2 regions of the Salinivibrio sp. AR647 genome follow, and region 1 is predicted to be linked to the other one. Evidence: riboswitches for the same ligand, from Rfam matches in the RefSeq annotation. Region 1 holds a riboswitch; the other holds the start of a gene.
What was found. Region 1 has a riboswitch for thiamine pyrophosphate ahead of thiB (thiamine ABC transporter substrate binding subunit). Riboswitches for the same ligand answer to the same signal wherever they lie in the genome.
Positions count from the first base shown of each region.

Region 2: linked by a shared signal. The riboswitch ahead of thiD (bifunctional hydroxymethylpyrimidine kinase/phosphomethylpyrimidine kinase) and the one ahead of thiB (thiamine ABC transporter substrate binding subunit) in region 1 are both predicted to bind thiamine pyrophosphate.

Region 1 covers NZ_MUFE01000001.1:430,424-440,381, forward strand. The annotation lists gene BZG76_RS01940 (MJ1255/VC2487 family glycosyltransferase) at 1-89, opposite strand, end outside; gene BZG76_RS01945 (phosphatase PAP2 family protein) at 86-625, opposite strand; gene leuA (2-isopropylmalate synthase) at 1,155-2,717, shown strand; gene leuB (3-isopropylmalate dehydrogenase) at 2,720-3,811, shown strand; gene leuC (3-isopropylmalate dehydratase large subunit) at 3,836-5,257, shown strand; gene leuD (3-isopropylmalate dehydratase small subunit) at 5,267-5,869, shown strand; gene BZG76_RS01970 (DUF547 domain-containing protein) at 6,014-6,805, shown strand; TPP riboswitch at 6,844-6,945, shown strand; gene thiB (thiamine ABC transporter substrate binding subunit) at 6,998-7,984, shown strand; gene thiP (thiamine/thiamine pyrophosphate ABC transporter permease) at 7,990-9,579, shown strand; gene thiQ (thiamine ABC transporter ATP-binding protein) at 9,573-9,958, shown strand, end outside.
Region 2 covers NZ_MUFE01000005.1:226,755-236,712, forward strand. The annotation lists gene BZG76_RS07800 (GNAT family N-acetyltransferase) at 70-696, shown strand; gene BZG76_RS07805 (bifunctional diguanylate cyclase/phosphodiesterase) at 670-2,976, opposite strand; gene BZG76_RS07810 (HAD-IA family hydrolase) at 3,393-4,175, shown strand; gene BZG76_RS07815 (DUF3081 domain-containing protein) at 4,194-4,457, shown strand; gene BZG76_RS07820 (sensor histidine kinase) at 4,534-6,405, shown strand; gene BZG76_RS07825 (putative bifunctional diguanylate cyclase/phosphodiesterase) at 6,402-8,231, shown strand; TPP riboswitch at 8,286-8,386, shown strand; gene thiD (bifunctional hydroxymethylpyrimidine kinase/phosphomethylpyrimidine kinase) at 8,449-9,318, shown strand; gene BZG76_RS07835 (ion channel) at 9,342-9,958, opposite strand, start outside.

The DNA.
Region 1 (9,958 bases):
ACATCGTACTCTGCCAAAGCACGCGCCATCGCTCGGGCTCGCGATATATGGCCGTTACCGGTTCCTTGAACACCGTATAAAAGCTTCATGAAAGACCTGCCATTCCGTAAAGATCCGCGGTGATGCTGTGCGCCAAGTTGGCACACATTATCCCTAACCCTGCGCCCACAATAATGTCGGTCACAAAATGCACACCCAGTAACACCCGAGAAATGCCAATCAAGCTCGCCCAAATAAATACAAACAGCGTGAGCGATGGGAAAAAGATGCTCAGCAAAGAGGCCATTAAAAAGGCACCTGCGGTGTGGCCTGATGGCATACTGTATAGGTCAGACGGCGTGATAAAGGCGGGTAGCTGCGAAGGACGTGTGCGCCGGAAACTGCGTTTTAATACCCAGTAAATTGGCAGCTCAATGGCAAATGCAGTGAGCCCCGTGAGTAAAAACCAGAGCCCCACGGCTTCTTGCAGCCACCAAGCAGCTAACCCCACCACGATATAAAGAGGCCCATCGCCCGAGTGGGAAACGGCACGGGCCACTTTGGCGGTGTCAGCGCTAAAGCGATGCGATAGGCAAAGTGTCGATACCGAGTGGTCAAAGCGTTGAATCGCAGCAAAGCGTCTCATGGTATCTCCCAATACAGCGAGCTGATGATTAAACATTAGCCAGCCGGTGTGACAGGTCGGTGACGTTATTGGGACATCTCAATGAATTTACTCTGCCCCGTCGCCGCTTAAGATCAGCTGTGTTGGCGTAAGTAAAATAATGCAGGGTGGACAAAGCCGCCCCAGACCACAGCACAAAAGTCTAACTTTTAGTGTAAAAAGCAGTTTAATTAACCGGTTTCTCGCCTTTGTATTGCGCAGAAAACGGGTTTTGTTTTTTTCAGATTGACGCTTTCCCCATCGCTCTGTTATTTCTGGTAACAGAATATTTACTGACGGACATCAGCATGACACTGTTTCACCTACGCCTCATTCTCCTCCTTATCGTGACCCAGTCGCGCGGGTAGGTTTTGGGCAGAAAACAGTGAATGCCAAATCTCAAAAACCCGCGCCAGACGCGGGTTTTTTTGTATCTAATGTCGCCAAAATAAAACATATCGCCAATTAAAGAGCCATGACGGCGGCCAGCAAACACAACAGGGAGTTACTCATGAGCGAGAACAGCCAAGTCATTCTGTTTGACACCACATTACGTGACGGCGAGCAGGCGTTGTCGGCAAGCTTAACGGTCAAAGAGAAACTGCAAATCGCGCAAGCTTTGGATCGTTTGAAAATAGACATCATTGAAGCTGGCTTTCCTGTGTCCTCTCCGGGCGACTTTGAGTCCGTACGTACCATTGCTCAGCATATGCAGCATGCCCGTGTCTGTGCTTTGTCTCGCGCTGTTCCTAAAGACATTGATGTGGCAGCGGAATCGCTCAAAGCCGCCGATGCTTTTCGTATCCACACCTTTTTGTCCACCTCTACCATTCATGTCAAAGACAAGCTTCGCCGCAGCTACGATGACGTAGTAGAAATGGGCGTGCGTGCGGTCAAACATGCGCGCCAGTATACGGATGATGTGGAGTTTTCCTGCGAAGATGCCGGACGCACCCCGATTGATAATTTATGCCGCATGGTCGAAGCAGCAATTGATGCTGGCGCCACCACGGTCAATATCCCAGATACAGTCGGCTATACGGTCCCCAGTGAGTTTGGCGATATCATTGCCAACCTGTTCAACCGCGTACCCAATATCGACAAAGCGGTGATTTCTGTTCATTGCCATGATGACTTGGGGATGTCGGTCGCCAACTCTATTGCCGCTGTACAGGCCGGCGCCCGCCAAGTCGAAGGCACGATTAATGGCATCGGCGAGCGCGCCGGTAACTGTGCGCTAGAAGAAATTGCAATGATCTTAAAAACCCGCGCTGACTTGTTAGGCGTGGAGACAGGCTTAAATCATACTGAAATCGCCCGCACCAGTAAGCTGGTTAGCCAACTTTGCAACATGCCAATCCAGCCCAACAAAGCCGTGGTCGGTACCAATGCCTTTAGCCACTCTTCTGGCATTCACCAAGATGGCATGCTGAAAAACAAAAATACCTACGAAATCATGACGCCAGAGTCGATTGGATTGGGTAAAAAATCATTGAATCTCACCAGTCGCTCCGGCCGCGCGGCGGTGAAAAGCCATATGGATAACCTTGGCTACAACGAGCAAGACTATGATTTGGAGACCTTGTATCAATCATTCTTGCAGTTAGCAGATCGTAAAGGTCAGGTGTTCGATTACGACTTAGAAGCTTTAATGTTCTTCAACAACCTCAAAGAAGAGGACGATTTTTATAAGCTCAACTATCTAGGCGTGCAATCGGGCAGCCTAATGGCGACCACCAGCATCAAGTTGCAATGTGGCGATGAAGAAAAACGCGAAGCGGCGATTGGAAACGGTCCCGTCGACGCCTTGTACCAGTGCATATATCGGATCACCGGCTATGACATTGAGCTGGATAAATTCGATCTGACCGCCAAAGGAGAAGGGGAAGATGGCCTCGGCCAAGCCGATATCATTGCCAACTACAAAGGCCGTAAATATCACGGCACCGGGGTATCAACCGATATTATCGAGGCCTCCGGCGAAGCTTTATTAAACGTGATCAATGCTATTTATCGCGCCAACAAAATTGCGCAGATTAAGGAACAATCCCATTTAAAACAGGAGACAGTATAAACATGGCTAGCGCACACCAAATTGCAATTTTACCCGGCGACGGTATCGGCCCCGAAGTGATGGCGCAAGCCGAAAAAGTTCTTGATGCGGTTAGCGAGCGATTCGCTGTCACCTTTGAGCGTCAGCATTATCCGGTTGGCGGTGCTGCAATCGACGCCCATGGTTCGCCGCTGCCCGCACACACCTTGGCTGGCTGTGAAAAAGCCGATGCGATTTTATTTGGCTCAGTCGGCGGCCCCAAGTGGGAGCATTTACCGCCAACCGAACAACCGGAGCGCGGTGCCTTACTGCCGCTACGCAAGCACTTTGGTCTGTTTTGTAATTTGCGTCCGGCACAAATCCATACCGGTCTCGAAAGCTTTTGTCCGCTGCGCGCCGATATTGCCGACCAAGGTTTTAATATCGTGGTGGTACGAGAGCTGACCGGCGGGATTTATTTTGGTGAGCCCAAAGGGCGCGAAGGCGAAGGCCGCGAGGAAAAGGCGTTTGATACGGAAGTCTATCATCGCTATGAAATTGAGCGCATCGCACACATCGCCTTTCAATCCGCCCAGCTTCGCAACAAACAAGTGTGCTCAATCGACAAAGCCAATGTACTGCAAAGCTCAATGCTGTGGCGCGAGGTGGTAGAAGCGGTGGCAAAAGATTATCCGGATGTCAGCTTAAGCCATATGTATATCGACAACGCGACCATGCAGCTGATTAAAGACCCGTCGCAATTTGATGTGATGCTGTGTTCAAATATTTTCGGCGACATCATCTCTGATGAGTGCGCGATGATCACAGGCTCCATGGGCATGCTGCCCTCAGCCAGTTTGAACGCGAGTAAATTTGGCTTGTATGAGCCCGCCGGTGGCTCCGCGCCCGATATCGCCGGGCAAAACATTGCTAATCCAGTGGCGCAAATTTTATCGGCGGCACTTATGCTGCGTTACTCGTTGGGCGAAGAAAACGCGGCCTGTGCAATTGAACACGCAGTGAGCCAAGCGCTGGCAGCCGGTGAACTGACGGCCGATCTGGCCGGTAATCATCCAGCACTGAGCACCGAGCAGATGGGCGATCGTATCGCCGCCTATATCCGCCAAGGCGCATAATCATTACCCGTAAGGATACGAGCTATGTCGAATGCAAACACCCAGCAAGGCGCCAAGACCTTGTACGAAAAAATTCACCAGTCTCACGTGGTCACTGAGCAACCAGGCGAAGCGCCGCTGCTGTATATCGACCGTCACTTGGTGCATGAGGTGACCTCGCCACAAGCGTTTGACGGCCTGAGAGAGAAAGGCCGTCCGGTGCGCCAAGTGAGCAAAACCTTCGCCACCATGGATCACAATGTCTCCACCGAAACCAAAGACATTAACGCGTCAGGGGAAATGGCGCGCATCCAAATGGAAACCTTGGCTAAAAACTGCGAAGAATTTGGCGTCACCCTGTACGACTTGAATCACCCCTACCAAGGCATTGTCCATGTGATGGGGCCCGAGTTAGGGATTACTTTGCCTGGCAATACCATCGTCTGTGGTGATTCTCATACGGCAACTCACGGTGCTTTTGGTGCACTGGCCTTTGGTATTGGTACCTCCGAAGTCGAACACGTACTGGCCACCCAAACACTCAAGCAATCCCGCGCCCGCACGATGAAAATTGAAGTCACGGGCAAAACCGCCCCCGGGATCACCGCCAAAGACATTGTCCTAGCGATTATCGGCCAAGTCGGTCATGCCGGCGGCACCGGACACGTGGTGGAATTTTGCGGTGACGCCATTACCGACTTGTCCATGGAAGGGCGAATGACGGTCTGCAACATGGCGATCGAATTGGGTGCAAAAGCTGGCCTGATCGCCCCCGATGAGACCACATTTGCCTATTTAAAAGACAAGAAATTTGCTCCTAAAAGTGAACAATGGCAGCAAGCGGTCGATTTTTGGCAAACCTTGCACTCGGATGCCGATGCGCAATTTGATCGTGTCGTGACACTCGATGGCAGTCAAATTCATCATCAGGTCACCTGGGGGACCAACCCCGGCCAAGTGGTTAGTGTGCACGATAGCGTGCCGGCCCCTGAGCACATGGCAGATCCGATCGCGCGCCACTCGGCGGAGCGCGCGCTGAAATATATGGGGCTAACCGCAGGCCAAGCCATAACAGATATCCAAATTGATAAAGTCTTTATTGGCTCATGCACCAACTCTCGAATTGAGGACATGCGCGCAGCCGCGGCGGTCGCCAAAGGTCGGCACGTCGCAGATAGCGTCCATGCCATGGTGGTGCCAGGCTCCGAGCAAGTGCGTGCCCAAGCAGAGCAAGAAGGGCTGGATGTGATTTTCCGCGAAGCGGGCTTTGAGTGGCGCTTGCCTGGCTGCTCGATGTGTCTGGCGATGAATAACGATCGCTTAGGCCCTAAAGAGCGCTGCGCGTCCACCAGCAACCGTAACTTTGAAGGCCGCCAGGGCCGTGAAGGACGTACCCACTTGGTCAGCCCGGCGATGGCCGCGGCGGCGGCGATTGCCGGTCATTTTGTCGACGTTAACCAATTATAAGGAGGCCTTATGTCAGGCATACACACTCACACCGGCATTGTTGCTCCATTGGATGCGGCGAACGTCGACACCGATGCGATCATTCCCAAACAGTTTTTGCAAAAAGTCACCCGTACTGGCTTTGGTCAGCACCTGTTTCACGATTGGCGCTTTTTAGATGATGCGGGCAAGCAACCGAACCCTGACTTTGTGCTCAATCAAGCTCGCTACCAAGGGGCGAGCGTGTTACTCACCCGCGAAAACTTTGGCTGTGGCTCGTCACGCGAACATGCTCCTTGGGCGCTGGATGATTACGGTTTTAAAGTGATTATCGCCCCCAGTTTTGCCGATATTTTCTATGGCAACTGCATTAATAACCAAATGGTGCCGGTGACCCTTGAAGAAGGCCAAATCGATGCTTTATTTACGTATGTGGCCGAAAATGAAGGTGCGACGGTAACGCTAGATTTGCCCGCCCAAACCATCCGTGCCGGTGAACACTGCTTTAGCTTCCAGATGGATGATTTTCGCCATCATTGCTTACTCGAAGGTTTGGATAGTATCGGGCTGACGTTACAGCACGAAGCGGAAATTTCGCGCTTTGAGCAGCAAATACCTGATTTTTTGGTGTAATACCATCCACTCATCTCTCGCCAATAAGTGCTGATTATTCCGCATTTATTGGCGTTCCTTCCCATTTTTCTATCCTCAATGAAACCAACCGCTGACTCGCTTGGTCTAGTCTCAAAGAAGGTTTGATCGCATTAAGGACTGACAATGCAAAAACATTTGATACTTCTGTTCGGGCTAGTGTTTCCGCTCATCAGCCAAGCCGCGCCCAAAGCGGACTACTGGGCAATGTGGGATGCACATAATCCTGACAGCCAAGCCACCTTCACGCATCACAGTTGGCAAGTATTACTCGATAAGTATTTACAGCCTCAGGGGCAGCACACCTTATTTAACTACGCAGCCGTCACCGAGGCCGAAAAAGCGACCCTCGATCATTACATTCGCATGCTTACCAAGCGCGATCCGCGTACCCTGAGCAAAGACGAACAATACGCGTATTGGGTTAATCTCTACAACTCAGTCACCGTAAAGCTAATTTTGGACGCCTATCCAATCGGTTCGATCACCAAGCTAGGCGGACTCTTTAGCTTTGGTCCGTGGGATGATGACGTAGTGACGGTGGCGGGCGAAGCCCTCACGCTCAATGAAATCGAACACCGTATTTTGCGTCCGCTATGGCAAGATCCGCGTACCCACTATGCGGTCAATTGTGCCAGCCTTGGCTGCCCTAACCTGCAACCGCAAGCCTTTCAAGCCGACACCTTGGATGCGCAATTAGAACAAGCCGCCTACACCTTTATTAATAGTGATAAAGGCGTGAYTCAGCAGGGTAATCAGTGGCAGCTTTCTTCTATCTATGAGTGGTTTGAGACTGACTTTGGCGGCAGTGAACAAGGGGTGATCACCCATATCAATCAATATAGAGACATCAAGCTTCCCAAGGATGCACGCTTGGATTATGACTACGACTGGACGCTTAACCAACTCGCGGACTAAAAGGCTTGGTGAACACTAAGCCAATCAGTACAATAGCACCGTACTCATTGGGGAGCCTCATGGCTGAGATTGCGCGCGGCGCTAAACCCATCGAACCTGATCCAGCTAACACTGGCGTAGGGATTGAGACTTGATGTTGCCATCAACTTGCCTCAACACCCACGCCCAACTTAGGAGCGTGCTGTGAAAGTTATTACCTCTGTTCTCACTCTGGTTTCTTTATCGCTGTTATCACTCAGCGCCCGTGCCGCCGACCCTCTGACGGTCTATACCTATGATTCTTTTATCGCCGATTGGGGCGCAGGGCCAAAAATCAAAGCCGAATTTGAAAAACGCTGTGACTGCCAATTAGAGTTTGTGTCTCTTAGTGACGGTGCTGCTCTGCTTAATCGCTTACGTATCGAAGGCAATACTACCAAGGCTGATATTGTACTCGGTATGGATACTAACTTGATGAAAGAAGCTGAGCGTAGCGGCATTGTCGCCGAGCACGCGGTGAATACGGAGCGCCTACAGGTACCCGGCGGTTGGGATAATCCCTACTTTATCCCCTACGATTACGGCTACTTTGCCTTTGTGTATGACACCACGCGTTTGCTCGACCCGCCCAAAAGCTTGAAGGCTTTGATTGAGGAGCGTGACGATATCAGTGTGATTTACCAAGATCCACGTGTGTCAACAGTTGGCCAAGGCTTGATGCTGTGGATCCAAAAAGTATACGGCGATCAAAGCCAGCAGGCATGGCGCGACCTTGCCGACAACACTATTACCGTGACCAAAGGCTGGACCGAAGCGTACAACATGTTCCTCAACAAAGAGGCAGATATGGTGCTTTCATACACCTCTTCGCCCGCCTATCACCTGGTCGCTGACGATGATGACCGCTTTGCCGCCGCCATGTTTGAAGAAGGCCACTATATGCAAATTGAAGTGGCGGCGAAGTCTGCTTATACCGACCAACCAGAACGCGCCGATGCGTTTCTACAATTTATGCTCAGTGACGCAGCACAGTCTGTGATCCCAACCACGCAGTGGATGTACCCGGTCACCGATGTTAGCTTGCCTGACGCCTTCTATACGCTGAACAAACCAGAAGAGAGCCTGTTGTACCAGCCCGATGAAGTGATGGGTAACCGTCAGCAATGGGTGCGCGATTGGCAAACCGCTTTGGTTGAATAACGTCGATGCTTAACCCTTCTCGAACCTGGCCGGGCAGTCTCGCGGCCAGCTTGGTCGTGTTATTAATTGGCAGCGCACTCTGGGCGCTGTTCTTACACAGTCAAGACTTGAAGCTGTCCGCCCTGTGGCAAGATGCCTATCTGCGCCATGTCACGCTGTTTAGCTTTAAGCAGGCTACCTTATCTGTGGTGCTCAGCGTTGGGCTCGCCATTCCTGTGGCCCATGCGCTGGCTCGGCGACAATTTCCAGGGAAAGCTTGGCTACTCAAACTGTTTGCCATGACCCTGGTGCTGCCGGTATTGGTGGGCGTGTTTGGATTGGTTGCCATCTACGGCCGTAGCGGTTGGATTGCACAAGCCTTCGCGTACTTTGATGCGGCGATGCCATTTTCTCTCTATGGCTTAAGCGGCATTTTGCTTGCGCATGTTTTCTTTAACCTGCCTTTTTCGGCCCAATTGATGGTGCAGGCCTTGGAAGGGATCCCGGCGGATCAAAGGCGCCTGGCAACCCAGCTTGGTCTAAGAGGCTGGCAACGTTTTCGCCACCTTGAATGGCCTTATCTGCGGCAAAGTCTACCCCATGTCGTCGGACTGGTATTCATGCTGTGTTTCACCAGCTTCGCCACCGTGATGGCATTAGGCGGTGGCCCCAAAGCGACCACCATTGAATTGGCTATCTATCAAGCCATTCATTTTGATTTTGACTTACAAACCGGTGCCGCTCTGGCGCTGTGGCAAATGCTCTTGTGCGGCACCTTTGCTTTTATTGTGCAAACACTGACTCGGCCGATTGCCAACACCCCCAGCGAAGTGCAACCGCTTCCATCGGCACTCGATAGTCGCACGGCGAAGTGTTGGGACAGTCTCTGGATTGCGCTGACTTTATTGTTGGTTCTACCACCTCTCGGGGTTGTGATCGCGCGTGGCCTTAACCCTAGCGCGTTAATTGTGCTGAGCGACACGGCATTATGGCAAGCCACCATGCATTCACTGCTTATCGCTACCGGAGCAACCGTCTTGGCCTTCGTGTTGGCCACCTCTGTCATCTTAGCCAGTCGTTATTGGCGCTTGAACGGGCGTAAGAAACAAGCGAATGGCATTGAAACGTTAGGGGCGATGATTTTAGTGGTACCCAGTATTGTCCTCAGTACCGGGCTTTTTTTACTGTTTCGCCAGTTTAGCGATGTATTCAGCTTGGCGCTGTGGTTGGTGATGGCCGTGAACGCCCTGATGGCGTTGCCCTATTTAATAAAAGTACTGAGCGCGCCCGCCTATCAACTTGCCCAGTCCTATCACAATCTTTGCGCTACCTTGGGGCTAAAAGGTGTCAACCGTCTACGTCTTATCGAATGGCAGTGTTTACGCGCCCCGATCGCGCGCGGCGTGGCGGTAAGTTTTGTGTTATCGATGGGCGATCTTAGTGCGATCGCACTTTTTGGTAGCCAAAATTTTCAAACCCTGCCGCTCTATTTGTTTCGCTTGATGGGGAGCTACCAAATGGACGCAGGCGCTGCCGCTGCCATGCTATTACTGCTTACCAGTTTGGGTTGCTATGCCCTAATCACTCGTCTGATCCAATGGAGACACGCATGCTGACGCTTTCCAATGTCCACTATCGTTACCAGCAAGATTGGATGATCTTTGATGCCCAAATAGCCCCTGGAGAGATTGTGGCTGTGCTCGGGCCCAGCGGTGCAGGCAAAAGCACCTTATTATCACTGATTGCTGGGCTGATCGCGCCAGATAGTGGCGAGATCACTATTGATGGCAAGCCTGTCACCACGACGCCCGCCCACCAGCGGCCACTGTCTATCTTGTTTCAAGAGCACAACGTATTTACCCATTTGTCAGTATTCGACAACATGGCAATTGGCTTGTCTCCCTCGCTTAAACTCACGGCCATACAGCAAGAGGCCGTGCGCCATGCTGCACACGCAGTAGGGTTGACCGATTATTTATCTCGTCTACCCAGCCA
Region 2 (9,958 bases), on a different contig from region 1:
CGTCGCTCTGACGTGTCAGAGCCGTCGCCGATCGTATGGTAACAAGGAGCAGGAGAGCAATAAGCCTACATGGACGTCGACTTATCCCATCACGCTGCGGTGAGTATTCGCGCAGCACAGCGTCAAGAAGCGCGCTATTTTTGGCATAATATCTACCATTCCCGTGCGTGGAAGCAATACGACGCGCCTTACAGTCCTATTGAGCCGGTATCCTATTGGTCGTTTCGGTTTGGCCTTTTCCGGCGTTTTCTTGCAGGAGATACCGCTCAAGTTATCTGCGTTGATAACAAGCCCGTCGGTTACGTCACTTATTATTGGGAAGACAAGCGCACGCGATGGCTTGAAGTGGGGATCACCATCTTTGATCCCGCATGTTGGGGAAAAGGAACAGGGCGGCAAGCGCTGACACTATGGATAGACCAACTGTTTGCCCGCCACGCGGTGAATCGCATAGGCCTAACGACCTGGTCCGGGAATATTGGCATGATGCGGTGCGCCAGAGCGCTAGGCATGCGCGAAGAAGGGCGTTTACGTGCTGTCCGCTACTATCAAGGTGAATATTACGATTCACTGCGCTATGGCGTCTTACGTGAAGAATGGCTGCAAAGCCAGGTCTCCGTCGCGCAACAAAAAACGGCAGCCCAAACAGCCTCTCTCCAATCGGCCGCATCAGTTGCGTACCAGCCGAATACATGAATTTAGATTGGGCGAAATCCAAGTTTCAATTGCCTGGCGTTCAATAGGGCGGGATAACACATAGCCTTGGAGGTAGTCGCATTGATGCTCGCGTAGCCAACAGAGTTGCTGTTTGGTTTCTACTCCTTCTGCGACAACAGTCAGTCCCACCGCGTGAGCCATCGCAATCATTCCTCGACATAAAGGCGCCGCTTTTCCATGGGGTTGGTCAATGCCCATAATAAAACTGCGATCCATTTTGATGACATTAAACGGATATTGTCTTAGCAAAGAAAGTGATGAATAGCCGGTGCCGAAGTCATCGAGATATAACGAAATCCCAAGTGCATGAATACGTTTCAAATTACGCTGCACGTTGTCAGAATGTTCAAGCACTGCAGTCTCGGTCATCTCGAGCCCAAGGCAATGTGGATCAAAGCGATGGGCGGCAATTAACGCGGCAATATCGTCTGCAAAAGTCGGAGATTGACACTGTTTGGCCGAGACATTCACAGTAATCGATGGGCTTTGCCCGGGAGGTAAGCGCAAGTGCCAATTCTCTAACACCTCAGCGACTTGCTCCAATACCCATTGACCTAATTCATTGATATAACCCGTTTCTTCGGCTATTGGAATAAACTCCGCCGGTGATATTGTGCCCAGCGTGGGATGCTCCCATCGCAGTAGTGCTTCTGCATGACTCAATTGTTCGCTATGGCTATCAAAAATGGGTTGGTATACAAGATGAAATTGATGATGTTCGAGCCCTTTCTTTAAGTCTTGCTCCAAAATAAAGCGTTGTTGGACCTTTGCGAGCATCGCCGGTTGAAAAATAGCCACGCGTTCACGGGTTTGTTTTGCGTGATACATAGCAATATCGGCTTGTTGGATAATATCAGTCACCGATTTATTTGATTGGCCGACTGAAGCGATACCGATACTGGCAGATATATTTATCACATGATTTTCGATGTAATAGGGGGTACTTAGCGTTTGAACCAGTTGCTTAGCTTTGGTTTGCGCCAAGGCCAAGGAGCTATCAGCGTGGAGCAGTACAACAAACTCATCACCACCAAACCGATAAACACGATCGTCTGTTACTGCTTTCTGAAGCCGTTTCCCCAACTTTTTGAGTAAGGTGTCGCCAGTTACATGACCGAGTGAGTCGTTGACGACTTTAAAATTGTCCAGATCAATAAATAATAATGTGATGCTATCTGAAGGTTCCGCACTGATTGAATGTACGGCTCTCTTTAGTGCTTTATCCAGTGCAGTGCGATTAGCAAGTCCAGTCAAGCTATCATGATGGGCTTGATGGGTTAACTGTTGCGTTTGTTGACTCACTATCTGTTTTGCCAGTAAAAGGCGATTGGCATAGGACCAAAAACTAGCAAGAATCGATAGCCCGAGAGATAAAACAAGTACACCAACCACACCGGCATAAATCAGATCCGTGTGTAACTCCCTAATATCGGTAAAGGTGACGAGTAATCCCTCCTCACTACCGGCAATAGGAATCGATATTGCCGACGAATGGCTGTTGTACCATTGATTGAGCGTGCTTGATGAATGCGTACTAAAGACAGATTGATGACCAAATGCCTCCTGAGCGACCATGCCGACACTAGGCCCAGGCGTCTTGCTTTGCCACAACGCGGGTAAAAATCTATCAAAATATAGGGTGGTAGAAAGAAAACCGAGTAGCTTTCCATCCCGTTCAGTAATTGGTGCAAACCACCGTATGCCGTGGCCTTGCTCGTCATGAAAAAGCCGCGCCTCAGGGTGACGATTAAAATATGCCCGCTCCATGGTTTGGGTATTGTCACACTGAGAATCTGCTCGCCAGCCTAAATAGCCCTCTTCAGCGGCTTGTGGTGACACATACAAAGCGGGAAACGTATCGCTACGCATGACCCACCGACAGACCTGCTCGTTTAAAGGAGGGAAAGGATGATACTGATCTTGTTGGGCCGCAAATTGTGCTAACTCAGCGCGATTAACTCGAGGGAGCCACATGACGCTGTTGAGTCCAGATTGCTTTTGGGTGTGATTATCGATGAAAGCGTGGAATTTTTCGCGTGTTGGCCCATTTTCTTGCTGCAAATACAATTGTGCTGACAACTGAAGTTCATAGAGCTGTGAAAAAGATTGACCTAATGAATAACGGTATTTTTCAACCTCGGCTGAGAAACGACTCTGCTGGCGTTGATTTTCTAGTGTGTAAACTGACCAGCTAGCGACGCTTGCCACGGCTAACACAAGGAGATAGCGCCACAAAGGCTGCTTAGGCAGATATCGCATAAAAATACATCGACTGTCACTACTGAGTGCCACACGATACGGCGCGATTATGACAATCACGACGCAAACGTATGTCACTTTTGTGAAAGCCATCAGGTAATAATACACCACACCCTTAAATAAAAAGTCAAAAATATGACGGTTTTTTATACAGGTTTAACGTCGGTATCATCGCCAATCAAGATCTAAAAGTGTGACTTTGATCACCACGATGTTAGTGGCTTGATTCAACACTGAAGTTTGTACTTTACCGGTCATTTATCCATTTTCTTTTCCATGATCCCAAATATTATCCGTCGTATTTTGATAGGACGACGCTAGCTTCTCTGCTAACGTTGAAACGTCATTGGATTCGATTTATGAACCAGTTCTATCTTTTTTAATTTTATTAAAATTATGAATAAAAAGGGGTTTTTATGGTTAAGTTAGAGAGCGTCTCTGCGGTATGCTTTGACTTAGACGGCACACTCGCAGACCCTTTTGACGATCTGTATGAGGCGGTTAGCGGTATGTTACGTGGCTTAAGCTTGCCTGATGAAGATCCTCATGCAATAAAAGATTGGATTGGTGATGGGGCGGATTTATTGATCCACCGCGTGTTAACTCGACACATCGACGGGCGCGTATCGACCCGCGTGCTAAACCAAGCGCGCGCGCTCTTTTTGTCCTCATACCTAGGCAGTAAACCGCCAAAAACTCGACTGTACCCGGGCGTGCTTGCGTGCCTTGAAACCTTATCGCAGCGCCACATCCCGATGGTGTGCACCACAGATATGCAAACGGCGCATGCTAACAGCTTACTGCGAGCACTTGGCGTTGGGCATTTTTTCACCCGGATATTGGGTGCCGATGCAATGTCTGTTGGCAAGCCGGATCCGGACGGTATTTACGAAGCGGCCGCCATACTTGGCGTTTCACCCTTGGAACTGCTGGTGGTGGGGGATTCGGTCAGCGATGTGCATGCGGCTCGCGCCGCTGGCTCGCCAGTGATTTGTGTTAACTATGGCTATAATTACGGTACAGGGATCCAAAAGGCCTGTCCGGACACTACCCTTGATACATTGGCCAGTTTGCCCAATATCATTGCAAGGCCCAATCGTTTGGGTGTACCGGGACAGGGTGTCACCGCCCCACCGGTATTAGCAGGCTCACTGCGTGGTCGTGCAATGCGACCTAAAGGGGGCGCACAATTTCGATAATATAGCCAGGAGGGAAGCGTGAAAAACGAACTCGATCCGACCCATCTGCTTCGCGCGTTTGAGATAGTCACGGAGTTTGGTGAGAAAATAGAAGATGGACACCGCTTAGATGGCATTGACGCTTTCTCAGATTATGACGGCTATACCATTTATTTAGCAGGAAATGGGGTACAGTTACGTGTGGGGTTTCACAATACGTATCATCTCGACTACGAGCATGAGAACCTTAAAGAGCAGTTCCTGAAAAAGGTCGATGCGCTAGTCAAAAACTATAAAAGATAGCGACGGATAGGCAATGCATGCCGGACCGTCACACGCCCCACAATGGGGCGTTTTTTATAGGTCAAAGGCAGGGAGCATGGACAGCGAACCAATCACCACAAACCGAACACGCGGGACTCAAGCCCATTATCAAGCGTTAGTCAACAGCGCGGCAGCCGCGATCTTGGTGATTGATGAACGCGGCATTATTTTAGATGCGAACCCGTTCACCCACCGATTATTGGGTTATCACCCGCAACAGCTAATCGGAAAGAATGTTGATTGTTTAATGCCGTCGGAGCACCAAGGGAAGCATGACCATTATTTACGGCAATATATAACAACAGGCCAGGCAGCCATTATCGGTACCGGCCGGCGGGTTGAGGCACGGCATCAAGCGGGGCATGTGGTCCCCATTCATCTTGCGGTCAGTGAAGTGTGGGTTGAAGACCGGCGAGAGTTTATTGGCATTATGTCTGATATGCGCGCGCTGACTCAGGCTCAGACGCGTATTAAACACGAACGCAATCAACTCAAAACCATTATTAATGCGATCGCCAATCCTGTTTTTGTCCGAGAGCTGGGCGGACGATATTCGCTTGCAAATTACGCCTGCCTACAAGCATTAAATGTCGAGCATGTTGAACAGCTTGCTGAAGCAATTCATGGTGCCTTGCCTGAGGGAATGCACGAAACCCTCAATGCGCTTGATCACCAACTGACGCTCGATGGTGAACCCGTTCATGTCGATGTGACATTAAGAGATGGTCGGACTTTTAAGCTCGCTAAAACGCTTATTCGCCACGTAGAGGGAGAGCCTTACGCCATCGTGACTGTTGGCTATGATGCCACACCATTGCTGCAAGCGAAGCACGAGGCAGAACGCGCCAATCAAGCCAAAAGTGATTTTCTCTCTGCCATGAGTCATGAGCTGCGCACGCCTTTAAACAGTGTGCTCGGTTATGCGCAACTACTACAACGATCCTCTTCTCCTCGCTTGACGGAGACGCAACGGCAATATGTCGATCAAATTCACCAAAGTGGTCGCCACTTACTCACCTTAATTAATGATGTGCTGGATCTTGCCAAACTTGAGGCAGGAAAAACGGTGGTCAATGTCACCTGGTATCCGGTTCGCGCCCTTGTCAGTGATGCCGTTCGAACACTACTCCCGCTCGCACAGCAACAGCACGTTGAGTTAGATGAGTGCCTACCGGCGGATCTGAGTGGCGATCTGTATGTGGATCCAACCCGTTTCAAACAAGTGTTGATCAATTTACTCAGCAACGCGATTAAATATAACCATCCTCAGGGGCGAGTATGGGTTGAAGCCAGTCATCCATCGTCAACCTTGACGATCTCTGTATCAGATACCGGGATCGGTATTGCTGAAAATCGGTTAAACCATCTTTTTGAGCCTTTTAACCGCTTGGCCGCCGAACAATCACAGATTGAAGGGGCAGGTGTGGGGTTAGCGGTGAGCCATCAATTGGTTGTGCAAATGCAAGGCGAGATGTCAGTAAAAAGCCAGCCAGGCAAGGGCAGTTGTTTTGCAGTAACGTTCCCTTACCGAGCGTCGACGCGACCTGACGATCAAGGTTGTACGTGTCTCCGCGTGAGCCAGCCGCATCGCGTGCTCTATATTGATAATAACAGTGCCCGCCAGCGCCTGATGACCGATTGCTTTGAAGATTGGCCAATGTTGACACTCTATCATGCGCATGGGTTGTCACTGGCTGAGGCTGTTGCGCTCGCGTCTCCGCCATCGTTAGTCATTATGGCGGCTGATAGCGTTGCGGCAACGCCCGAACAAATACAAGCACAATTTGGCGACAACCCACTCATTGTTCTGACTGACAACCCATGCGACGAACCACATAACAAACCGACATTACGACGTTTATCGCTGCCGCTCTCGTCAGCGGACTTGGCTGAGGCCATACAATTATTATTAGAGGAGAGGCTATGACAAAGGATCCGTCACAAGCACATATACTGATCATTGATGATCGACCGGAAAACATTCACTTACTGTCTACCATGCTCAAGCAAGCCGGTTATCAACAGCTGAATGGGCTCACCGATCCTCGCCTTGTTACCGATGCTCTCTCCCCCGTTCCCGACCTGATTTTACTCGATATGCGGATGCCGCAGCGCTCTGGCTTACTGGTGCTGGATGATCTTAATGACGCTTTAGATGAGCATTGCCCGCCCGTGATGGTACTCACCGCAGATAATGACCTGAATTTGCGTAACCAAGCGTTATGCCGTGGCGCGATTGATTACATCAGCAAACCCTTTGATCACGATGAGGTGTTGCAACGGATTCAAAACCTTTTGTATCTGCAATTGAAAACCCGTAAAGAGCGCGATCAAGCGGCACGGCTGCAAATGCTGGTTAACAAACAAACGGCGGCTTTACGCGCGCTTTCTTTGACCCATCCGTTAACCGGGCTACCAAATCGTCGCGCATTATTAGATGCCGCTGAGCGCCAGCTGAGCAAAGGGCCGGTGACTGTGATGATGATTGCCTTAGATGGCATGGAAGCGGTGACCAAACACCAAGGTCATTTAATGACAGAGGCACTATACAAACAAGTGGCCAATCTGCTAGCCAATAGTACAGTGGCGCGCCCACATCGCATTGGCGTTTGGGATAGCACACGACTGGTGATGCTGATTGAAGAACACGATAACCATGCCGTAGAAAAAGCCGCGCGCATCAATCGGTTGATCAGCGGACATCACACGCTCGATGGGCGTTTAATGTTTTTACGTTGCCACATTGGTATCAGCCGCACGGAGCTTGAGACACAAGATGTGGCGCAACTGTTTCGTCAAGCCATTTTAGCGATTCCGACGGATGACCAACTTATCGGCGAATATCAGCCTGAGCTTGACAGCCAAGCTCAGCGCGCGCATTTGATTCGCACCGAATTAGGGCCAGCACTGCAAAGCGGACAATTATCACTGGTGTATCAACCCAAATGGCGATTAGACGGCGGTTTGATGATAGGCGCGGAAGCGCTGTTGCGTTGGCAGCATCCGACCCTTGGGGCCATCAGTCCGGCGGAATTTATCCCCATCGCCGAACGCAGCGCAGACATGATCCAACTGGGCGACCACGTACTGGTGATGGCCTTAGCCGCGGTTGAATGTTGGCGAAAAAATAAACTGATCAACGATAGCTTTCACCTGTCAGTCAATGTTTCTGCCCAGCAGTTTCGCCCCGGCTTTGCTGACAGCGTCTTAGCTCGGTGCCAGGCAGTTGATGTCCCTTTGCATCTGATTCAATTAGAGGTGACAGAATCAGCACTGATCCAGCACATGTCGGTGGCACTGAAAGAGCTACAACAATTGCGAGATGCAGGCATGCATATTGCCCTCGATGACTTTGGCACCGGCTACAGCTCGCTCAGTTACCTTAAACAGTTACCGGTCGATTGGGTCAAACTTGATCGCAGCTTTATCCAAGACTTGGCTACCAACGCCAGTGATAAGCATTTGGTGGGTAGCGTGATTGATTTGGCCCATGGCTTTGGTCATGGTGTGGTCGCCGAGGGCGTCGAAAAAGAGGACCAGCAGTATGTGCTACAAACCATTGGCTGCGACCAAGTGCAGGGCTTTTTATACGCACGGCCCCTAATCCAAGAGGGATTTGAACAACTGCTTAAAACCGCCAACCAAGGCAACGCGACCATTAATAACAACGCGACGATCAATAGCAATGCGACGATCAATAGCAATGCAACCATTAATAGCAATGCAACCAGCAATAATAATGAGATAGCCTAAACGCGCAATTAGCACCCTCATACTTGCGCTTTATCACTAAGGTTTATATTCTGACCGTGTTAGTCGGGGAGCAAGCAATTGCTGAGACTGCGAAAGCAGGACCCGTAGAACCTGATCCAGTTAGCACTGGCGGAGGGAACTGACGTGCTCAGCACACAAGGTCGCGCCATCGTGCGTGGTTTTGTCTCCTTCCGCCCCTCATGATTAAGGGGCCAATATGAACCAATCACCACCTGTTATTCTCACCATCGCCGGCTCAGACAGCGGTGGGGGGGCTGGTATTCAAGCCGATATTAAAGCGATTTCAGCCACGGGCGGCTATGCCTGCTCGGCGATCACCGCCTTAACTGCACAAAATACCTGTGGCGTTGAGGCCGTCTCGCCGGTCGACCCAGCGTTTGTTCGCGCGCAACTGAACGCTGTGTTATACGACATGCCGGTACGTGCCGTGAAAATCGGCATGCTCGCCAACCAAGCGATTATTCGCGAAGTAGCCGCTGTGCTCGCGCGCTCCCCGCACTTACCGGTCGTGCTCGATCCGGTCATGATCGCCACCAGCGGCGATCCGTTATTAGATGATGACGCCATGGATGCACTGATCAATACGTTGATCCCGCGCGCGACCATTTTAACCCCCAACTTGCCAGAAGCCGCGCGTTTAACCGGGCGTCCTGTTCCGACAACCACCGAGGAGATGTACGCCTTAGTGCCGGCACTGCGCAAGCTCGGATGTCCGTATGTGATGCTAAAAGGTGGGCATTTGCATCATGCGCCAGAGAGTCTGGATGTGTGGATTAGCCGAGATACGTGTCAAACCCTGAGTGCACGCCGCATTGAAACGCCTAACACCCATGGCACAGGCTGTTCACTGTCCGCGGCGATTGCCTCGTTTTATGCGCAGGGACTGACACCCATTGACGCCGGGCGAGCGGCTAAGCGTTATCTCACTGACGCCTTAGCGCATAGCCAACAGTTAACCGTTGGAAGAGGGGCAGGGCCGGTACATCATTTTTTCGCCTACCCCGCTGATGAGAGTGTTTATTTATCCAAGCATGCGTTGGTTGAATCGCATGCTCTCGTTGAATAATGCACTTTGATTAAATAGCGTGCTTACGCGGCGGACCAATGCGGCAAGCGCTGGGCGGCGATATAAAAAAGACGGTCGCCCGGCAATACTTTTGTCCCCATTGGCGGGTTTAAGATAATACCTTGGCCTTGGTCGATCCCAATTAAGGTGGCGTCATATTCTTGCTTGAGCTGACCAAAGAGATCGCCGGTATCGATTTCTGTTGCGTTACTCGGATAACGAGCACAGTATTGCGTCATCCCTTGTGACGTGCTCAAAAGCTCATGATGCAACTGACTTGAACCGGGATCCACCGCCGCTTTTGCTAGCATTTCGACCGACACCGACGGCACACATTCCGCATGCGGGTAGTGCTGTTTGAGGATTTGGCTTATCGCATCATCTTGAAAATAAGCCAATAAATGCGCTGACGGATTTTTATGTGCGCAGAACAGAGCCGCTGACAAAGTAATATCATCTTCTGGGTTATCAATAATAATACTCGAGGCATGCTCGACCTTGGCGCGGGCAATGCCTTCAGCATCGGTAAAACTTGCCACGCGCACAAATTCCACCTCACCAGGCAGTGGGTTTTCGATTTCTGCGCGTGCACAAAGCACAATCGGGCGCTCACCGTGTACTCCGCTTTGCAATAAACGAA